Regions from separate parts of the Paenibacillus albicereus genome, predicted to be linked through region 3. Evidence: riboswitches for the same ligand, from Rfam matches in the RefSeq annotation. Region 3 holds a riboswitch; each other region holds the start of a gene.
The links. Region 3 has a riboswitch for cyclic di-AMP ahead of HGI30_RS20325 (hypothetical protein). Riboswitches for the same ligand answer to the same signal wherever they lie in the genome.
Positions count from the first base shown of each region.

Region 1: linked by a shared signal. The riboswitch ahead of HGI30_RS00140 (resuscitation-promoting factor) and the one ahead of HGI30_RS20325 (hypothetical protein) in region 3 are both predicted to bind cyclic di-AMP.
Region 2: linked by a shared signal. The riboswitch ahead of HGI30_RS17760 (TrkH family potassium uptake protein) and the one ahead of HGI30_RS20325 (hypothetical protein) in region 3 are both predicted to bind cyclic di-AMP.

Region 1 covers NZ_CP051428.1:23,816-29,585, reverse strand. The annotation lists gene rnmV (ribonuclease M5) at 1-16, opposite strand, end outside; gene HGI30_RS00140 (resuscitation-promoting factor) at 165-1,319, opposite strand; cyclic di-AMP (ydaO/yuaA leader) riboswitch at 1,556-1,776, opposite strand; gene HGI30_RS00135 (TatD family hydrolase) at 1,957-2,730, opposite strand; gene HGI30_RS00130 (HD domain-containing protein) at 2,744-4,069, opposite strand; gene HGI30_RS00125 (AbrB/MazE/SpoVT family DNA-binding domain-containing protein) at 4,336-4,590, shown strand; gene rsmI (16S rRNA (cytidine(1402)-2'-O)-methyltransferase) at 4,699-5,568, opposite strand; gene HGI30_RS00115 (tRNA1(Val) (adenine(37)-N6)-methyltransferase) at 5,534-5,770, opposite strand, start outside.
Region 2 covers NZ_CP051428.1:3,957,005-3,962,774, forward strand. The annotation lists gene HGI30_RS17750 (LysR family transcriptional regulator) at 1-459, shown strand, start outside; gene HGI30_RS17755 (potassium channel family protein) at 495-1,172, opposite strand; gene HGI30_RS17760 (TrkH family potassium uptake protein) at 1,194-2,546, opposite strand; cyclic di-AMP (ydaO/yuaA leader) riboswitch at 2,617-2,792, opposite strand; gene HGI30_RS17765 (CPBP family intramembrane glutamic endopeptidase) at 3,040-4,662, shown strand; gene uvrC (excinuclease ABC subunit UvrC) at 4,736-5,770, opposite strand, start outside.
Region 3 covers NZ_CP051428.1:4,526,449-4,532,218, forward strand. The annotation lists gene HGI30_RS20315 (D-alanine--D-alanine ligase) at 1-1,125, opposite strand, end outside; gene HGI30_RS20320 (amidase domain-containing protein) at 1,218-2,336, opposite strand; cyclic di-AMP (ydaO/yuaA leader) riboswitch at 2,547-2,738, shown strand; gene HGI30_RS20325 (hypothetical protein) at 2,744-3,370, shown strand; gene HGI30_RS20330 (cysteine-rich CWC family protein) at 3,610-3,813, opposite strand; gene HGI30_RS20335 (dicarboxylate/amino acid:cation symporter) at 4,474-5,770, opposite strand, start outside.

The DNA of each region.
Region 1 (5,770 bases), 670 kb from region 3:
TGATTTCCTTGATCACTGGCTTGTCTCCTTTGATTCCGCTTGCTTGCGACCGGGTATAAGATCACGACTAGCTTTAACCCTTTTGCAATCCCTTACTCCCCGCATTTTCCTTATAAACGCCCAAAAACGGGCCGCTGAAAAACAGCGGGCCCGCTCGCAAACGATCAGCTCAGCTTCGGCTTGGTCGGTCCAAGGACATAGACCGTAAAGCCGCGCTTCTTGCCGAATTTCTTCACGTAGGATTCACTTTCGTAAAACACGTCGATTTTCTTGCCGTTGATCGCTCCGCCCGTGTCTTCGGCGCGGCGGAAGCCGATTCCTTCTATATACACCCACCATCCCAGCGGGATGACGTCCGGGTCGACTGCAATGGTGCGCCCTTCGGAAACTTTTGCTCCCGAGGCGGTGATGCCGTAACCGGGATCGCCCTTGGATTTGCCTGTAGAGGCGAATCCGGCGGTATACGCGGTCAGGGTAACGTTCGTAAGAACTTTCTTCGCTTTGAGATTGAGACCGGATTTGGTCTGAGCTGCAGTCGGAGATGAGGATGCCGCGGTCAGGACCGCTGGTTTCGGTTTAGGCTTTTCCTTGGTTCCCACCGCCACGACCTTGCTGACGGCTTGTTTCTCCATGGATTTGGCGAGCAGAGTCTTCGTGACCAGTTTGCCGTCCTGGTACACCTTTTCGAAGGTTTTGACGAGTTGGCCGTTCTGGCCGGACTTCACCATCTTGAGCTGCCCCTTTTCCAGGGTAGCGTCCTCCTTGCGGACGACGGTGAACGGAATGTCGTGCGTGGTCTTCATTTGATGCTTGTCGATCCTCATGACGCGGATCGTCATATTGGCTTTCAGCTTGGTTTCGGAGCTTGGGAATATTTTATCCTGCTCCCGAACGTCGATATGGGATTCTCCGATCGCCGCTTCCACGGTCTTTTTGGTGGTCTTTACCTGCAGGGTCTTGCCGTCGGCAAGAATCGTCACCGGCACCGCCTGGTCGATCACGATGCGGTCGCCTTCCTGGAGCGCGGCCCCGAGCGGAGTCGACATCTCGTCATGCGGTCCGACCGCGATCGCCTGCTCCTCCAGCAGCTGCTGGAGCGAGGAATGGCTCGTGCTTACGATTTTTTCCTGCCCGTTCAACACCAGAGAGACGCTTTTTTCCGACGTCCCTTTCAGCAACACCAAAAACATGAAAGTCATTGCGAGTGAGATCGTTAAGCTAAGGATAATCAAACGCAGGTTGTCATGCTTCCATCGCCATTGGAAAGACTTGCTGGATGATCGTTGTACATGGGTTTCCTTTAAGGGGATAGCGCCCACTTCTTCGGTCCTCCTTACATAGCCCCGCCGCCTCGTGTACCACATGATAATTCAAGACGCGACTATTAGGTTTTGTACGTGCCGAGCAGCACGCCGCTGGCAGCCTCGCCTCACCTCCACCGTTAACCCTATGTCGACGTATAATTCATTATTCAAACAAAAAGAAGCCGTCGACAGAGGATCTGTTTCGTGGCTTCCCGGGTGGTCACGATCAGGTGGAAGTGGAGCACGAGGTTGATCTCTCTTATATGCGCTTACGAGGTTAGCTGACGGGTTCGGGCAAGAGAGCTGCCCTATCGCGGCCGGACCCTGCTCATGGTCCCGGCGAATTCACCCCTGGAAAAGTACAGCTTGTCCGGCATCAAGCGACATCCTAACGCGATGTGCCGCTTGCTCCTTTTCGGCTGCATTGGTTCCCCCGTTCTCCCCGATCAGGGAGATTAAGCGTATGATGAACATTCTGCATCACTCAAAGCTCTGTGTTGAATCATACCGTTTCCTTCAAGCGATTGTAAAGACACGATAAAATCCTCTGAGATTCAAAATCGAGGGTTTTCGGACGATGGCGGATGATTTGGCTAAGGAAAGGCCAATTTTTCTCGTCTACAAGCCTTTTTTCAACCGATATCACGCCATTTTAAGAAATTTGGAAACATTTTCTTGCATTTGCCGAAGTGATGGAAACGATTTCTTCTACAGATTTACCTTTTATTTCCGCCGCTGTTTCCGCTACAAGAGTGACGAACGAGGACTCGTTCCGCTTGCCCCGATGAGGGTGCGGAGCGAGATAAGGGGAGTCCGTTTCCAGCAGCAGTCGGTCCAGCGGCACTTGCGCGAGCACCTCTTTGGGGACCCTTGCATTTTTGAAGGTGACCGGTCCGCCGAACGAGATGTAGAAGTTCATGTCGAGGCATTTCTTTGCCGTTTCCCAGCTGCCGGAGAAGCAGTGCATGATGCCTCCCACCTCGTCCGCCTTCTCCTCCCGGAGGATGCGGACGACATCCTCGTGGGCGTCGCGGTTATGGATGACGATCGGCTTGCGGCAGCGCTTGGCGATGGCGATCTGGTCGCGGAACGCCTGCTGCTGGACTTCCTTGGGAGAAGTATCCCAGTAATAATCCAGACCGATCTCGCCGATCGCGGCGACCTTCGGATGGCTCATCAGCGATTCGATCCAAGCCAGGTCTCCCTCGCGCAGATCCACCGTATCGGTCGGATGCCAGCCGACGATGGCGTAGATGAACGGATGCGTTTCGGCAAGCTTCAGCGTCGTCGGGATCGTTTCCCGATTGAAGCCGACATTGAACATCAGCTCTACGCCGGCTTCCCGCGCGCGCTGGATCGCTTCGGCACGGTCGTTGTCGAATTTAGGCGAGTCCATATGGGTGTGCGTGTCGATGATTCCTTTCATGGTTCGACTCCTTTCATGCGTCGCCGCTCGGCTCCAAGCCCAGCCGGGCCAGAGTGCGCGGCTTCAGCTTCCGCCGGATCCGTCCGGCCGCTTCTTCATCATAGTAAAGGCGGTATTGGCCTCGGTGCATGCCTGTAATCGAGGGAACGACATCGGAGCGCCGCGAGATTTCAGTCACCGCTCCGCTCGGCTCGAGGAGCAGGATCGGCGGCTTGCCTCTCCCGCCCTCGGTCAAGCCCTCGGCGGCCGAACGATACACATGATAAGGAAGATCGTACGGGAAATCAATTTCAAGCTCATAGCCCGGGTCCATCCCGGCGGCTGCCAATTCCTCGAAGCATAGCTGCGCTTCTGATTCGTGCTCTTTTTCGAAGGTTATATACTTGTACAATCGGCGATGTAGGAACCTGCCGCACAGCTGGGACAGCAGCTTGTCCTCCTCCTCCGTCCATGCCGCGAAGGCCGTCTGTACGAGCGCCTCGTCGAGCTTGAGGTACGAGGCGACGTCAAGCTCGCCGCGGAACAGCTTGAGGATCGGGTCCGGTATCCACGCGAAGGCATACCCCGACCGGCACAGCTCTTGCGCACGGAGCAGAATCTTGCGAAGGATGATCTCCGAGCTGCGGGTGACCGGATGGAAGTACACCTGCCAGTACATCTGGTAGCGGCTCATGAGATAATCCTCCACCGCATGCATCCCGCTTCCTTTGACGACGATCCGCCCCTGATGGGGCCGCAGCACGCGCAGGATCCGGTCGAGATCGAACGTGCCGTAGTTCGCGCCCGTAAAATAGGCGTCCCGCAGCAGATAATCCATCCGATCCGCATCCATCTGGCTCGAGACGAGATTGACGACGATCGGCTTCTCGTAGTTCTTGCGGATTACCGATGCCACCTTGCGCGGAAAATCGGGATCCACCGTCCGCAGAAGCCGGTTCACTTCCGTCTTTCCCTCTATTATATGGCAGCTCCATTCCTCATGGTCGAACTCCATGACTTCCTCGATGGAGTGGGAGAACGGACCATGCCCCAGGTCGTGAAGCAGAGCCGCGCATAGGCAGAGCAGCTTCTCCTCCCTCGGCCAGTCCGGATACTCGCTCCGCTCGAATTGCGATATGATGCGGCGAGTGATCTCATATACGCCCAGAGAATGGCTGAACCGGCTATGCTCCGCCCCGTGAAAGACCAGATAGGTCGTGCCGAGCTGGCGGATTCTCCGCAGCCGCTGGAATTCCGGCGTATCGATCAGATCCCAGATCAGTTGATCTTGCACGTAGATATACTTGTGGACAGGATCCTTGAATACTTTCTCTTCCTCCAGCCTCGTCACGCCATCCACCTAGCTTTCCGTTCATATTTTCGACAAAAACCATAGACTGATGTCGAATACTGTCGTATTTTTATTTCCAATTGAATGAAGCATAGTGTAAGATAATCTAGGTTCCAATCCCTTACAAAGCCTGTTAATCCGTATTTTTACGCGAAATGCGCATGAAATGTCTGGTTGACTGATTTGGGAATGGTTGGTATGATAAGGATCATAAAAAGTAGCTTTTTGTCGAATCATGACGATACATGAACCTATGAAAGGGGTTAAGTTGCCCTATGATGAAATCTACTGGAATTGTACGTAAAGTCGATGAGCTCGGACGCGTCGTCATCCCGATCGAGCTGCGCCGCACCCTCGGCATCGGAGAGAAGGACGCCCTGGAAATTTATGTGGACGGAGAACGCATCATGCTCAAGAAGTATGAGCCTGCCTGCATCTTCTGCGGAAATGCGGAAAACGTCGCCTACTTCAAAGGAAAGATCGTCTGCAATTCCTGTCTTTCCGAAATGCCTTCCCCTGTGACAAAATAGAATAAATCAGGTATACTAGGTTTTAGCAACTTAACCCAAGGTATTTCTAACCTTTTTATACTCCTTACTTGCCTTCCTGAACCGTCCGCGGTTCAGGAAGGTCTTTTTTTATTTACGCATGACTTCATTATAGACATCTCGCTTGGACAGGCCGCGATCGGCGGCCGCCAGCTTGACCGCATCCTTGCGATCCCGGCCCAGACGCTCGTAGTGCTCCACATGTTGCTCCAGCTCCAGAGACTGCCACCACTCCGCTCCGGTCTGCGCCGCCTCCGCTTCCCCTTCCGCGATGACGAGGCAATACTCGCCCAGCGGCTCATGCTCCTCCAGATGCGCGATCAGCTCGGACAGCCTTCCCCGCGCCGCTTCCTCATGGCGCTTGGTCAGCTCGCGGACCATCGCCGCCTCCCGATCGCCCAGACGCTCGAGTAGCGCAGGCAGCGTCTTGCGGATGCGATGCGGAGACTCGTACAGCAGCAGCGTGCCGGGCAGCGCCTTCAGCGGCTCGAGCCATTTGTCCAGCGCCTTTTTGTCCCGCGGCGGAAATCCGGCAAAGGTAAAGCGCTCCGTCGGCAATCCCGACATGACGAGCGCCGACAAAGCGGCGTTCGCCCCCGGCACCGGCACGACCGGAATGCCTCGTGCGGCCGCATCGCGCGCCAGATCCGCTCCCGGATCGGAAATCGCCGGCATGCCGGCATCGCTTACGAGCGCGATGCTGCTGCCTTCCTCCAGCAGCCGCAGCAGCTCCGGACCGCTGCTCGCCTTGTTGTGCTCGTGATAGCTGACCAGCCGGTTATCGATCTCGAAGCGGCTGAGCAGCTTGCGCGTCTGCCGCGTATCCTCCGCTGCGATCATGGAGACTTCCTTCAGGATGCGGATCGCCCGCATCGTCATGTCCTCCAGATTGCCGATCGGCGTCGCCACCAGGTACAGCGTTCCTTTATCCGTCGGTTCGAAGCTCTTCTGCAGCTGCATCCGGCTTCCCCCTTCCTTGGTGAAAATAAATGTCCATGATCTCGTCGCTGTACTGCCCGTCCTCCTGGTACACGATCAGCGGCGGAAGCAGGCGAACGGACGGGCGTCCGCCGCGGACCGCCTCGATGAGCACCATGTTGGCTTCAGCGCCGACATAGGGATGGACGAAACGGATCCGCTTCGGCTCCAGGTTGTGGCGGCT
Region 2 (5,770 bases), 570 kb from region 3:
CTGTTCGACGACCACCTCGAGCTCGTGTTGCCTCGCGGGCGCATGCTGTCGGACAAGCTCGCGATCGAGGATCTGAACGGCCTGCCGATGATCCTGTTCTCCAAGGGCACCTGGTTCCGCACGCTCACCGACGAGCTGTTCGACAAGTTCCGCCTTCATCCCGACGTCCGCATGGAGATCGATTCCTTCGAGGCGATCCTGCGGCTGCTGCATACGTGCGGAGCGGCCACGCTGCTGCCCCGATCCTACATCCGCCCGCAGATGGCCGAGGACAACGACCTGCTCATCGTGCCGCTGCCGGAGCTGAAGAAGACCCGGCGCACGACGTCGCTCATCCACGGCGATCCGGCGCTGCTGGAGCCCGTCGTCCGCCAGTGGATCGCGGAAGCGTCGGCCGGCTATGCGGCGCGCTCGGGATTGCCGCTGAGCGCTCGCGGCGGACTGCCGGGACAGGCGTAGCGCTGCCGGGGAACGTCCCCGCTGCCCGCTCGCAATCAGCGCTCGCTGACCATGTTCTCGAAATCCTCGATGCCCTCGTTCGTGCCGATGACGACCATGATGTCGCGCTCGGCCAGCACCTGCTCGGCCTTGGGCGCGATGACGATGCCTTGCGGCTTGTTGACGGCGACGATGCTGCAGCCGAACCGCTTGCGCGGATCGATGTCGGCAAGCGTCTTGCCCGCGAGGCAGCGCGGCACGGACAGCTCCGCGACGGAGTAGTCGGAGCTCAGCTCGATGTAGTCGAGCAGATTGGGCGAGACGAGCTGATGCGCGACGCGGATGCCCATGTCCCGCTCGGGATAGATGACCCGGTCGGCGCCCAGCTTCTCCAGCACGCGCCCGTGCAGCTCGCTGACCGCCTTGACGACGACCTGCTTCACGCCGGCGTCCTTCGCGAGGATGGCGGTCATGATGCTCGCCTGGATGTCCCCCCCGATGGCGACGATGCAGCAGTCGAAGTTGCGGATGCCGAGCGCGCGCAGCGCCTCCTCGTCCGTGGAATCCGCGCATGCGGTGTGCGTGAGCGTGCCGCTCATGTCGTCGACGAGCTCCTCGTTGCGGTCGATGCCGAGCACTTCATGGCCGAGGTGCACGAGCTCCTTGCCGAGGCTGGATCCGAACCTTCCCAGCCCGATGACGCAAAATTGACTTCCTTTGGCTCCCTTACCCATTGTCTCTCTTTCTTTCCTTTCCTATCCGATGATGATCTTGCCTTCCGGATGCTTGAAGTATTCCTTGCTGGCCTTGGGGCGAAGCGCGTACGCCATCGTCAGCGGGCCGAGCCGGCCGGCGAACATGACGAAGCTCAGCACCAGCTTGCTCACGTCCTGCAGCCCCGGCGTGATGCCGGTGCTCAGCCCGACCGTGCCGAACGCCGACACCGTCTCGAACAAGATCCGCAGGAAATCGCGGTCCTCGAGCGTGCAGAGCACCATCGTCGAGGCGAGCACGATGGCGATCGACAGCATCGTGATGGTGAGCGCCTTGAGGATGCGCTCCTTGGCGAGGCGGTAGCGGAACAGCACGATGTCCTCCTTGCCGCGCAGCATCGCCCACATCGCCGCAGCGAGCGTCATGAACGTCGTCGTCTTGATGCCGCCCCCGGTCGAGCCCGGCGACGCTCCGATGAACATGAGGATAATCATGAAGAACAGGCTCGCCTGGGTAAGCGCTCCGATATCCACCGAGTTCGGGCCGGCGGTGCGCGTCGCGACCGACTGGAACAGCGAGGCGAGCAGCTTGCCGCCCAGGTCGAGCGGCCCCATCGTGCCGGGGTTGCCGTACTCGAACAGGAAGATGACGACCGTGCCCAGCGATACGAGCCCGCCGGTCGCCAGCAGCACGACTTTGGAGTGGAGCGTCAGCCGGCGCTGCCTGCGGAAGTCGACCAGATCGGACAGGACGATGAAGCCGAGCCCGCCCAGGATGACAAGCGAGACGGTGACGAGATTGACGAGCGGATCCGCGACGTAAGCGGTCATGCTGCGGTACTCGCCCATGATGTCGAAGCCGGCGTTGTTGAACATCGAGATCGCATGGAAGATGCCGTAGTAGACCGCCTGGCCGATCGGCATGTCGTACAGGAAGCGGATCGCGTACAGCAGCGCTCCGCAGCCTTCGATGACGAGCGAGTAGAGCAGGACGCGGCGGATCAGCCGCACGATGCCCTCCATCGAGCCCTGGTTCATCGCTTCCTGCAGCAGCAGCCGGTCCTTGAGCGAGATCCGCTTGCGCAGCACGAGCGCGAACAGCGTCGCCATCGTCATGAAGCCGAGACCTCCGACCTGGATCATCAGCAGGATAATCAGCTGTCCCGCGATCGAGTAGTGCGTCCCGGTGTCGACGACGACGAGGCCGGTGACGCATGTGGCGGATGTCGCGGTGAAGAGGGCGTCGATCCAGCGCGTCCCCTGGCCGTCCGCAGTGGCGAACGGCTGCATGAGCAGCAGCGAGCCGAGCAGGATGATGAGCCCGAAGCCGGCGATCAGAATCCGCGGCGGGGATGGGATGAGCAGCTGCTTGAGCTGCAGCCTCCATGCGGTCATAGGCGGGAAGTCTCCTTTTTTTGAACACGACAAAAAGGCACCGGAAACACCCGGTGCCCAGCGCCTGTGTGAGTCCTGTCATGAAGCCTGCGAGGTTAGCTGACGGATTCGGGCGTGACGGCCGCCCTAACCGCCGGGGCATGTCCCCGGCGGCATTCACCCCTGCGGACGGCAGCTGCTCGAGCGGCCGTCCGCGCTGGTTCCCCCGCTTCCGGCGCATCGTCCGGAATTCGGCAGTTTAAAGTTCTATAGGATCGGATTTGATTATATAGGATAAAGGACAGGTTACCAAACGCATCGGCGGGCGATGGCGGCCGATTTGCTTCGTTATTCGGGGCTGGCGGACTTTGCGGCGGATGCTATCCCCATCGCGCTCGCTCTTTTGGCCGCTGGCTCGTCCGCACGCCCGGGCGGCATGGATAAAAGGAAAGCCGCTGTGGTAAGGTTAAACCATGGATCCAACCAGGCAGCGCCATCAGCAAGGAGGACTTCAATGAATTCATCCCGTCTCGATCAAGCTTTTCGAAGGTACGTATGGTATGGCGCGATCGGAGCCGCTTTATTCCTGCTGCTGCAGGTCATCCCTTCGGCAGCGGGGCTCGGCGAGGAGATGGAGCCGGCTCATCCGGTCAGCCGCGAGCAGGCGTTGGCGGCGGCAGCCGACTTCGCCCAGATGCAGCTGGGGTCGCTTCCGCAGAACGCCCATGCCGTGCATCAGGCCGACCGGCTGATGGCCGGCTATGTCGCCAAGGAGAAGCTGGGCAAGACGATGGACAGCAGCGCCGGCCTCAAGGTGCCCGTCGATCTATGGCAGGTGACGCAGAACTTCGAGGACGGCCGGCGGCTGCTCGTCGAGATCGGCATGACGAGCGGCAAGCTCGTCGGCTGGAAGCAGCTGCTCGAGCCGTCCGGCGGCGACAGCAGCGGCTCCCCGCTGGAGGGCGGCGCCCTGGACCGGACTGTGCAGCGGCAGGCCGACGAGCTCGGGATCGGCCAGCTCCGCCGCGCCTTCGCCGGCGAAGGCGACTCCGTCCGCTACGAGGCCGATGGGATCACCGTCGGAGAAGCGAGGCTGACCGTCCTGGCCGAGGGCGAGCGGCTCGAGGGCGAAGGCCGGCTGACGCGATTCCAGCCCGTCTACGAGGTTCCTGCCTCCTACGCGGCCTACACGGAGGAGCAGGACCGGCTCGGCGAACGCCTGTCGCTGCTCGGCAACCTGCTGCCGTCCGGCGTCATGACGCTGCTCGCCATTGTTTACGCGATCGTCATGCGGCGCTTCACGTCGTTCCGCCGGGGCTGGGCGCTCGCGCTGATCTTCCTCGTCTTTTATACGATCAACAACTTCAACCTGCTGGACGGCCTGCGGGCCATCTACGGGGGCGAGGTCAACGCCGAGCTGGCGGCGATGGCGCAGCTCGTCTTCATGTCGGTGCTCACCTTCGCGATGGCGGTCGGCGCTTACTTCTCCCTCGTGGCCGGAGACGGCCTGTGGAGAGCCCAGGGCCGTCCGCTATGGACGGCCGGCCGGGAGCCCGGCTTCGGTGCCCAGGCGTGGAGCGCGATGAAGCTTGCCTACGTGCTCGCCTTCGTGCTGCTCGGCCTGCAGACGCTCATCCTCGGCGGCCTCTCGGCCGCCACAGGCGCCTGGGCGACGACCGACGTCACCCAGTCGCCCTACAACATGTCGGCGCTCTGGCTCATGCCTCTGCTCGCCTGGTGCGCCGCCATCCAGGAGGAGGCGGTATACCGGCTGTTCGGCATCGGACTGCTGATGAAATGGATCAAAAACCCGTTCATCGCCTCGCTCATCCCGACCGTGATCTGGGCGCTCGGCCATGTCACCTACCCGATCTATCCGTCGACCACCCGGCTGATCGAGCTGACGATCCTCGGCCTGCTGTTCTCGTACCTGTTCTTGAAGTTCGGCTTTTTCACCGCCGTCTTCACCCACGCGATCATGAACAGCGTGCTCATGTCGCTGTCGCTGTTCATGACCGGACGTCCCGTCGAAACCGTGGCGGGCGCCATCTACATCGCCGCTCCGATCGCAGTCGCCTGGCTGATGCGAAGGTACGGCATGCAGCGGAGCGCGGCCGCCTATCCGCCGCCGGCCTGACGCCGCATATGAAAAGAGACGAAGCGGACTTCCTAATCGCTTCGTCTCTTTTTGCCTCCGGCCGACCCAGCCGCTACTCCTCGCGGAGCGCCTCGACGATGCGCTCCGCGAGCTTGTCGCCGATGCCGAGCGGGCGGAAGTCCTCGGCCTTCGCCTCGCGGATCTTCTTGAGCGAGCCGAAATGCCTCAGCAGCTGCTTGCGCCGCTTCTCTCCGATGCCGGAAATCGAGTCGAGGCGCGATTCGGTCATGGACTTGCCGCGCTGCTCGCGGTGGAACGAGATCGCGAACCGGTGCACCTCGTCCTGGATGCGCTGCAGCAGGTAGAACTCCTGGCTGTCGCGCGGCAGCGTCACCGGCACCGGCGGATCGCCGACCATGAGCTGCGCCGTCTTGTGCTTGGCGTCCTTGACGAGGCCGCATACCGGCACCTGCAGGCCGAGCTCGTTCTCGAGGATGTCGTTAGCCGCGCTGATCTGGCCCCTGCCGCCGTCGACGACGATCAGGTCGGGCAGCGGTAGCCCTTCCTTGAGCACGCGCTCGTAGCGTCTGCGGATGACCTCCCGCATCGTCTCGTAATCGTCCGGCCCCTGCACGGTGCGCACCTTGTACTTGCGGTATTCCTTTTTGTCCGGCTTGCCGTCGGTGAAGACGACCATCGCGGAGACCGGGTTCGTGCCCTGGATGTTGGAGTTGTCGAACGCCTCGATGCGGCGGATGTCCGTCATGCCGAGATAGGCCGCGAGGCCCGTCGAAGCCTTGACGCTGCGCTCCTCGTCGCGCTCGATCAGCTTGAACTTCTCGTCGAGCGTCACCTTGGCGTTGCCCTCGGCCATCGCCACGACCTCGCGCTTGCGGCCCCGCTGCGGCAGATGGACCTTGACCTTGAGCCAGCTCTGCAGCGAGGCGCGCACCTCGTCGGCGGCCGAGCCGAGCGCCGGCTCGGCGCCGTCGGCCTCGTCCCCGCCGAGCCTCCCGCCCGCTGCGGGCGCGTCTGCGGCGACGCTCTCGGCGGCCGCCGCCTCGCCGTCCTTGCCCGCTGCCGGCGCGTCCGGCAGCGGCAGCAGGATTTCTTTGGGCAAGGCCGGATTGTCGCTGTAGTACTGCGT
Region 3 (5,770 bases):
GCCGCCGTATTGGATCTTCTGCTTGTCGGCATGGCGCGCCAGCGCCAGCTCGATCAGCGTGTCGAGCAGCTCGCGGTACGACAGGCCGGTTTCCTTCCACATCAGCGGGTACATGCTGTACGGCGTGAAGCCGGGCATCGTGTTGACCTCGTTGATGAGCAGCTGGCCGTCGCTCTTGCGGAGGAAAAAGTCCACGCGCGAGAGCCCCGAGCCGTCGATCGCCAGGTAGGCGCGGATGGCCATCTCGCGCACCGCCTCGGCCGTCTCGTCCGGCAGGTCGGCCGGAATCTGCATGATGCTCGTGCCGTCGACGTACTTGGCGTTGTAGTCGTAGAAGTCCGCGCCGCTGATGACCTCGCCGGGCACGGAAGCCCGGGGCTCGTCGTTGCCGAGCACGCTCACCTCGATCTCGCGCGCGTCGACGAACTCCTCGACGACGACCTTGCGGTCGTAGCGCAGGGCCAGCTCCACGGCGGCGATCAGCTCCTCGCGGTTTTTAGCCTTGGAGATGCCGACGCTGCTGCCGAGGTTGGCCGGCTTGACGAAGCACGGATAGCCGAGCGCGACCTCGATCTCCATGACGAAGAACGTATGGTCCTTCTCCCACTGCGTGCGGTTGAAGCTGCGGTAGATGCACTGCGGCAGCCCTTCGTGGGCGAATACTTTTTTCATCGTGATTTTGTCCATGCCGACCGCCGAGGCGAGCACGCCCGCCCCGACATACGGGATGTTCGCCATCTCGAGCAGGCCCTGGATCGTGCCGTCCTCGCCGAAGGTGCCGTGCAGCAGCGGGAAGATGACGTCGACCGCCTTCTCCGGCGCGGCCGCGGCGGCGGCGGCCTGCAGCGCGGTCTCGCCCGCCGGCGCCGGCGCCAGGCCGCCGAATACCGGCGCGAGCGCCATGCTGCTGTCGCCGCCCTCCAGCTTCAGCTGCTCCACGCTGTCCGGAGCCGCGAGCAGCACGCTCGCCGAGCGCCACTCGCCCGTTTTGGTGATATAGAAGGGCTGGATCTCGTATTTGTCGAAATCGAATGCCCCCATGACCGCCAGCGCCGTCTGCAGCGAGACCTCGTGCTCTCCCGACTTGCCTCCGTAGACCAGTCCGACGCGAATCTTCTCTCCCATGATGGTTGACCTCCGGTACCCTCTCGAAATGAGGATGCCAACAACCGGGCCCGCCTATACGGACCGGCTGCGGGCATCCTGGCCGTGCTGCCTTACATGCTGTCGCTCAAATGATAGAACCGGTAGCGGGTCTGCTCCGTCCATGCGTATGAATCCTTGTAATCCCAGTAGCGGTGGCGGCTCGGCACCGTATTGGCGTTGACGAGCGGCATGCCGTCCCCGTCGAACGCCGTCACGATCGTCGTATGCTGGAAGCGGCCGTCGCCGTTCCAGTCGTAGGCGATCACGTCGCCGAGCTCCAGCTCCGCCGCGCTCTCCACCGGCGTCGCCCTCATGCCGGACGAGCGGGGGAAGCTCAAGTACAGCTGGAACGCATTGGACACGGCCCAGCTGTAGCTCCATTGCTCCTGGCCGCCCGTCCGTCCCTTGTACCACCAGCCGGATTCCCTTTTCCCAGTATAGTTCATCGGCGCTTCCCCTGCAAAGACGCTCTGCGACACGTAATTGGTGCAGTTGACCTCGAATTCCTCGTAGGCGGGGTTCGGCTCGTTCCACCACTGGTCCGCGTAGGCGGCGGCCAGCTCCCGCCGGTAGCGGACGGCGCGGGAGCGCGTGTTGATCCGCGGCACGACGCCATGGTTGAGGAACGGACGCGGCGCGCCGGGGGGCTGGATGCCGCTGCCCCCGCCGTTGCCGTAGGAGCGATGCTCGGCGAGCGCGCTGTCCGCCGCGGCATGGCCGTAGCGCGGACGCCGCTCCCCCACGAGCGGCTCGACCCGCGTCAGCCGCCAGCCTCCGTCCGGGCCGCCCGAATCCAGCCATAGCCGCTCGCGCTCGATGCGCTCCTCCGTATACTGCCGCCCTTTGTGCTGGACATGCCGCTTCAGATGCAGCCGGAGCACGACCGATACCTCCGCGCCGGATTCGTTGATCTTGACCAGCGCGGCCCGCGTCTCGCACTGGGAGGTGAGCAGGTCGCGCTCCTCGGCGCGTTCCCGCTGCCGCTGGAGCCGCTGCAGCAGGCGCAGCCGATGGTCCGCGTCCGTCATGATCCCGGCGAGCGCGCCGTCGCGCAGCTCCACCTCGGCTTGGTTGCACGCCTGCACGTAGCGCTGCACGGCGCCGCGCCAGCCTTCCGCCGGGCCGCCCCGGCGCTCCGCCTCGCCGGCATCGGCTTGCGGAGGCCTTTTTCCCACCTTGATCCGCGGCATCCTTCCCCATCCTCTCTCCGAAGCGCTATTCGTCCATCTTAATTCCCATCCTATGTCGGACGCGGCCCGGATTATGAACCGATTCCACGAAAGCGCTTTAGAGGGATGATCGGTCCGATTGGACGAGTTCCCGACAGGTTTCCATCGAATTTTCGCTAAATATAGCCTTTTACAAGACAGGCTGACCTGAAGTATGATAAAGTTCAGCACATTTCTATTCTGCTGAATTCCACGAAGGTGGAAGCGGGGGAACCAACCGCAGGCGTCTTTTCGCGCCTGCCGGGGTGAATCCGGCGCGCACCCGATGCGCGGCTGCCGAAGCCGCTGCGGTCTGCGCCCGGTAGGGCTACTCTCTTGGCCCGAATCCGTCAGCTAACCCCGTAAGCAACCAAAGGAGAGGTTCGACCATGTCTTTGCAGGAACGCTTTACGGGCGGTCCGGATCCGAGACGGCTGCGAGCCGTCCGCCGCTCCGCCGCATCCGTCGCCGAGCAGGAAACCGCCTGCTCCGCCGCATCCGTCGCCGAGCAGGAAACCGCCTGCTCCGTCGCGCTGCCGCTTCCCGTCGTGCTGGACACGTCCGATGCCGTCGAGGAGGCAGGTCTACACGACCTCCGCGCGGAGCTGATCGGCCAGGAGCCGCTCGCTCCCGACCGCCGCATCCGCCGCATCGACCTGTTCATCAGCCGCACCGCGGCGATGCTCGCCTCAGGCAGCGGCGACTATCTGGTCGCGCTTCATCTTTATGCAGGCTCGAGCCTGCACCGTGCCGTCGTCACGATGTCCTACTCCGAGGCTCCCTCCGATTGGCAGAGCTGGAGCAGCTGGTTCCAAGCGTTCGTCGGCGTTCCGAGCGACGAGGCCATGTCGGTGCTCTACTATGACGCCGAATGGATCAGCGATCATCGGGACCGTCTTTTGCGCAAGGCTCTGGAGCCGAGCTCCAGGGAAGCGATGCCCTTTCCCGCCACCGCCTTCTGGAGAAGGCACCACCTCATCGAATCATCCGACATCCATATCCAGCACTCGATGTAACCCGCCGCTCGGACCATCCGCTGATCCCTGATGCTCATGATGCTCATGCAGGAAGCCCCCGAAGGGCTTGTCCCTCGGGGGCTTCGCTGCGTCTATGGGGACGGGGCCGCTCCTGGGTCGAGCCCGCGCCGCTTCGGGAGCTCCAACAGGGAGGGAACCGCTCCTGTTCCGATCGCACGCCTGCCATCGACCCAGGCTCGCATGGCCCGGCAGGCGCGCTCCATCCTTTTCGGGCGGCGTCAGCCCTGCTCGCCGGCGGCTGTCCTGCGGCAATCGTCGCAGATGCATGCCTGGCCTTGAAGCGGCTTCGGCACCCGTTCCAGCAGCTCGGGCGGGAAGGCCGCCTCCATGCACCAGCAGCCGGACGGATCCCGCCCCGCTGCCGCCGCGCATCCGTTGTCCCCGTCGCACAGAGGACAGCGCCCGCTGTCGATGCTGGTCATGATCGCTTCACGCTCCTTTGTCTTGCCGCTCTTGTGTCTTGCCGCTCCCGTGTCTTGCCGCTCTTGCGCCGGCACCCTTGGCACCTATGGCAGCGGCTTCATGCCCTAACGACGCCTGAGAAGCTTAGAAGCCTATTTTCCCGCTTTTCTTTGAGCTTACGACGTATCAGACGCTTAGAGCCTCCTCCTGACGTTATTCTCAGCAAATAAATGCCTCTTGCCGTCTCTAAGCTCCTCACTCGTCGTTAGCTCAGGACTAGGCATGAATTCGGCCTCTTAACGAGCTGATTCGTCGTTAGCCTGATTCGTCGGTAGCCTGATTCGTCGTTAGCCTGTTCGTCGTTAGCCTGTTCGTCGTTAGCGTGTTCGTCGTTAGCCTGATTCGTCGTTAGCGTGTTCGTCGCTAGCGTGTTCGTCGTTAGCCTGTTCGTCGTTAGCCGAATGCGCTCGAGCTCGCCTTTCATCTATGCGCCTATCTTATCCATACAATGGAGGAGGTTGGTGGATTCGTCGACACTCGATTGCCCGCCTAGCTTCATCCAGCCCGGCTCGCCGCACTCCGCCATGAAAAAGGCAAAGACGGGACGAAGCGGAGTCCACCTCCGTCTCGTCCCGTCTTCGCCCTTGCAGCTATGCCGCTATGCCGCTATGCCCGCAGCCTTACGCGCGGCTCAGCTCCAGCTCCTCTTCCTCGTCGCGGTTGTAGCTCTCGCGGTCGAACTCGTCTTCCGACACGGCGACGAGCAGCGACGACACCGTCGTGCCGGTCGCATTGACCGCCGTACGGCCCATGTCGACGACAGCGTCGATCGCGAGCACGAGGCCGAGGCCTTCCAGCGGCAGGCCGAGCGCGGTGAGGACGACCGTCGTCGAGATCGACGCCGGTCCCGGCACGCCGGCGACGCCGATCGAGGAGATCGTGCTGACGAGCACGATCAGGATGTAGTCGGAGATGCCGAGCGGCACGCCGTACACCTCGGCGACGAAGACCGCCACGACCGCTGGCCAGACGCCGCCGCAGCCGTTCATGTTCATCGTCGCGCCGAGCGGAGCGACGAAGCTGGCGATGCGCGGCGACACGCGCAGCCGCTTGGTGATGACCTCCAGGTTGACCGGCAGCGTCGCATAGCTGCTGCGCGTCGTGAAGGCGACGGCGATCGTCGGGTAGATTTTGCGCAGGAACTTGAACGGATTGAGCTTCGCCCAGAACGTGACGAGCGAGCCGAACGTCAGGATGAAATGCAGCAGCAGCGCGACGTACGTCGCCAGGATCAGGCTGATGAGCGGCTTGAGCGTATCGAAGCCGTAACGGGCGGCCATCGAGCCGATCAGCGCATACACGCCGTACGGCGTCAGGCGGATGATGTATTTGGTCACCTGGTTCATGACCTGCTTGAACGATTCGACGACCTGGCGCACCGGCTCCGCCGCCTCCGGCTTGCGCGAGCCGAGCTGTACGATCGCGACCGCGAGGAAGATGGCGAAGATGAGCACCGGCACGACCTTGCCGTCGGCCATGTCGCCGATCGGGTTGGACGGCACGAGGTTCAGGATGACCTCGGAGAATGTCGGGATCGTCCGTGATTCGTAGCCTTCCGGGGTCTCCTGGGCGATGCCCGCCCCCGGATTGAACGCCAGCGCGACGAGCAGGCCGATCAGCGCCGCCACGCCGGTCGTGCCGATGAAGAGCAGGATCGTCTTCGTGCCGATCTTGCGCAGCTGGCCGAGGCTCGAGATCGACGAGATGCTGGAGATGACCAGCACCGCCACGAGCGGAATGACGAGCATCTTGATGAGGTTGACGTAGATGGAGCCGATCGTGCCGATGCTCGTGGCGTCGAGCTCCAGCGCATTCAGCGACACGCCGACGATCAGACCGATGCCGAGCGCGATCAGCACCCGATAGCCGAAGCCGACGCGGCGGCGCGCCAGCCAGACGAGCAGGCCGACGACCACA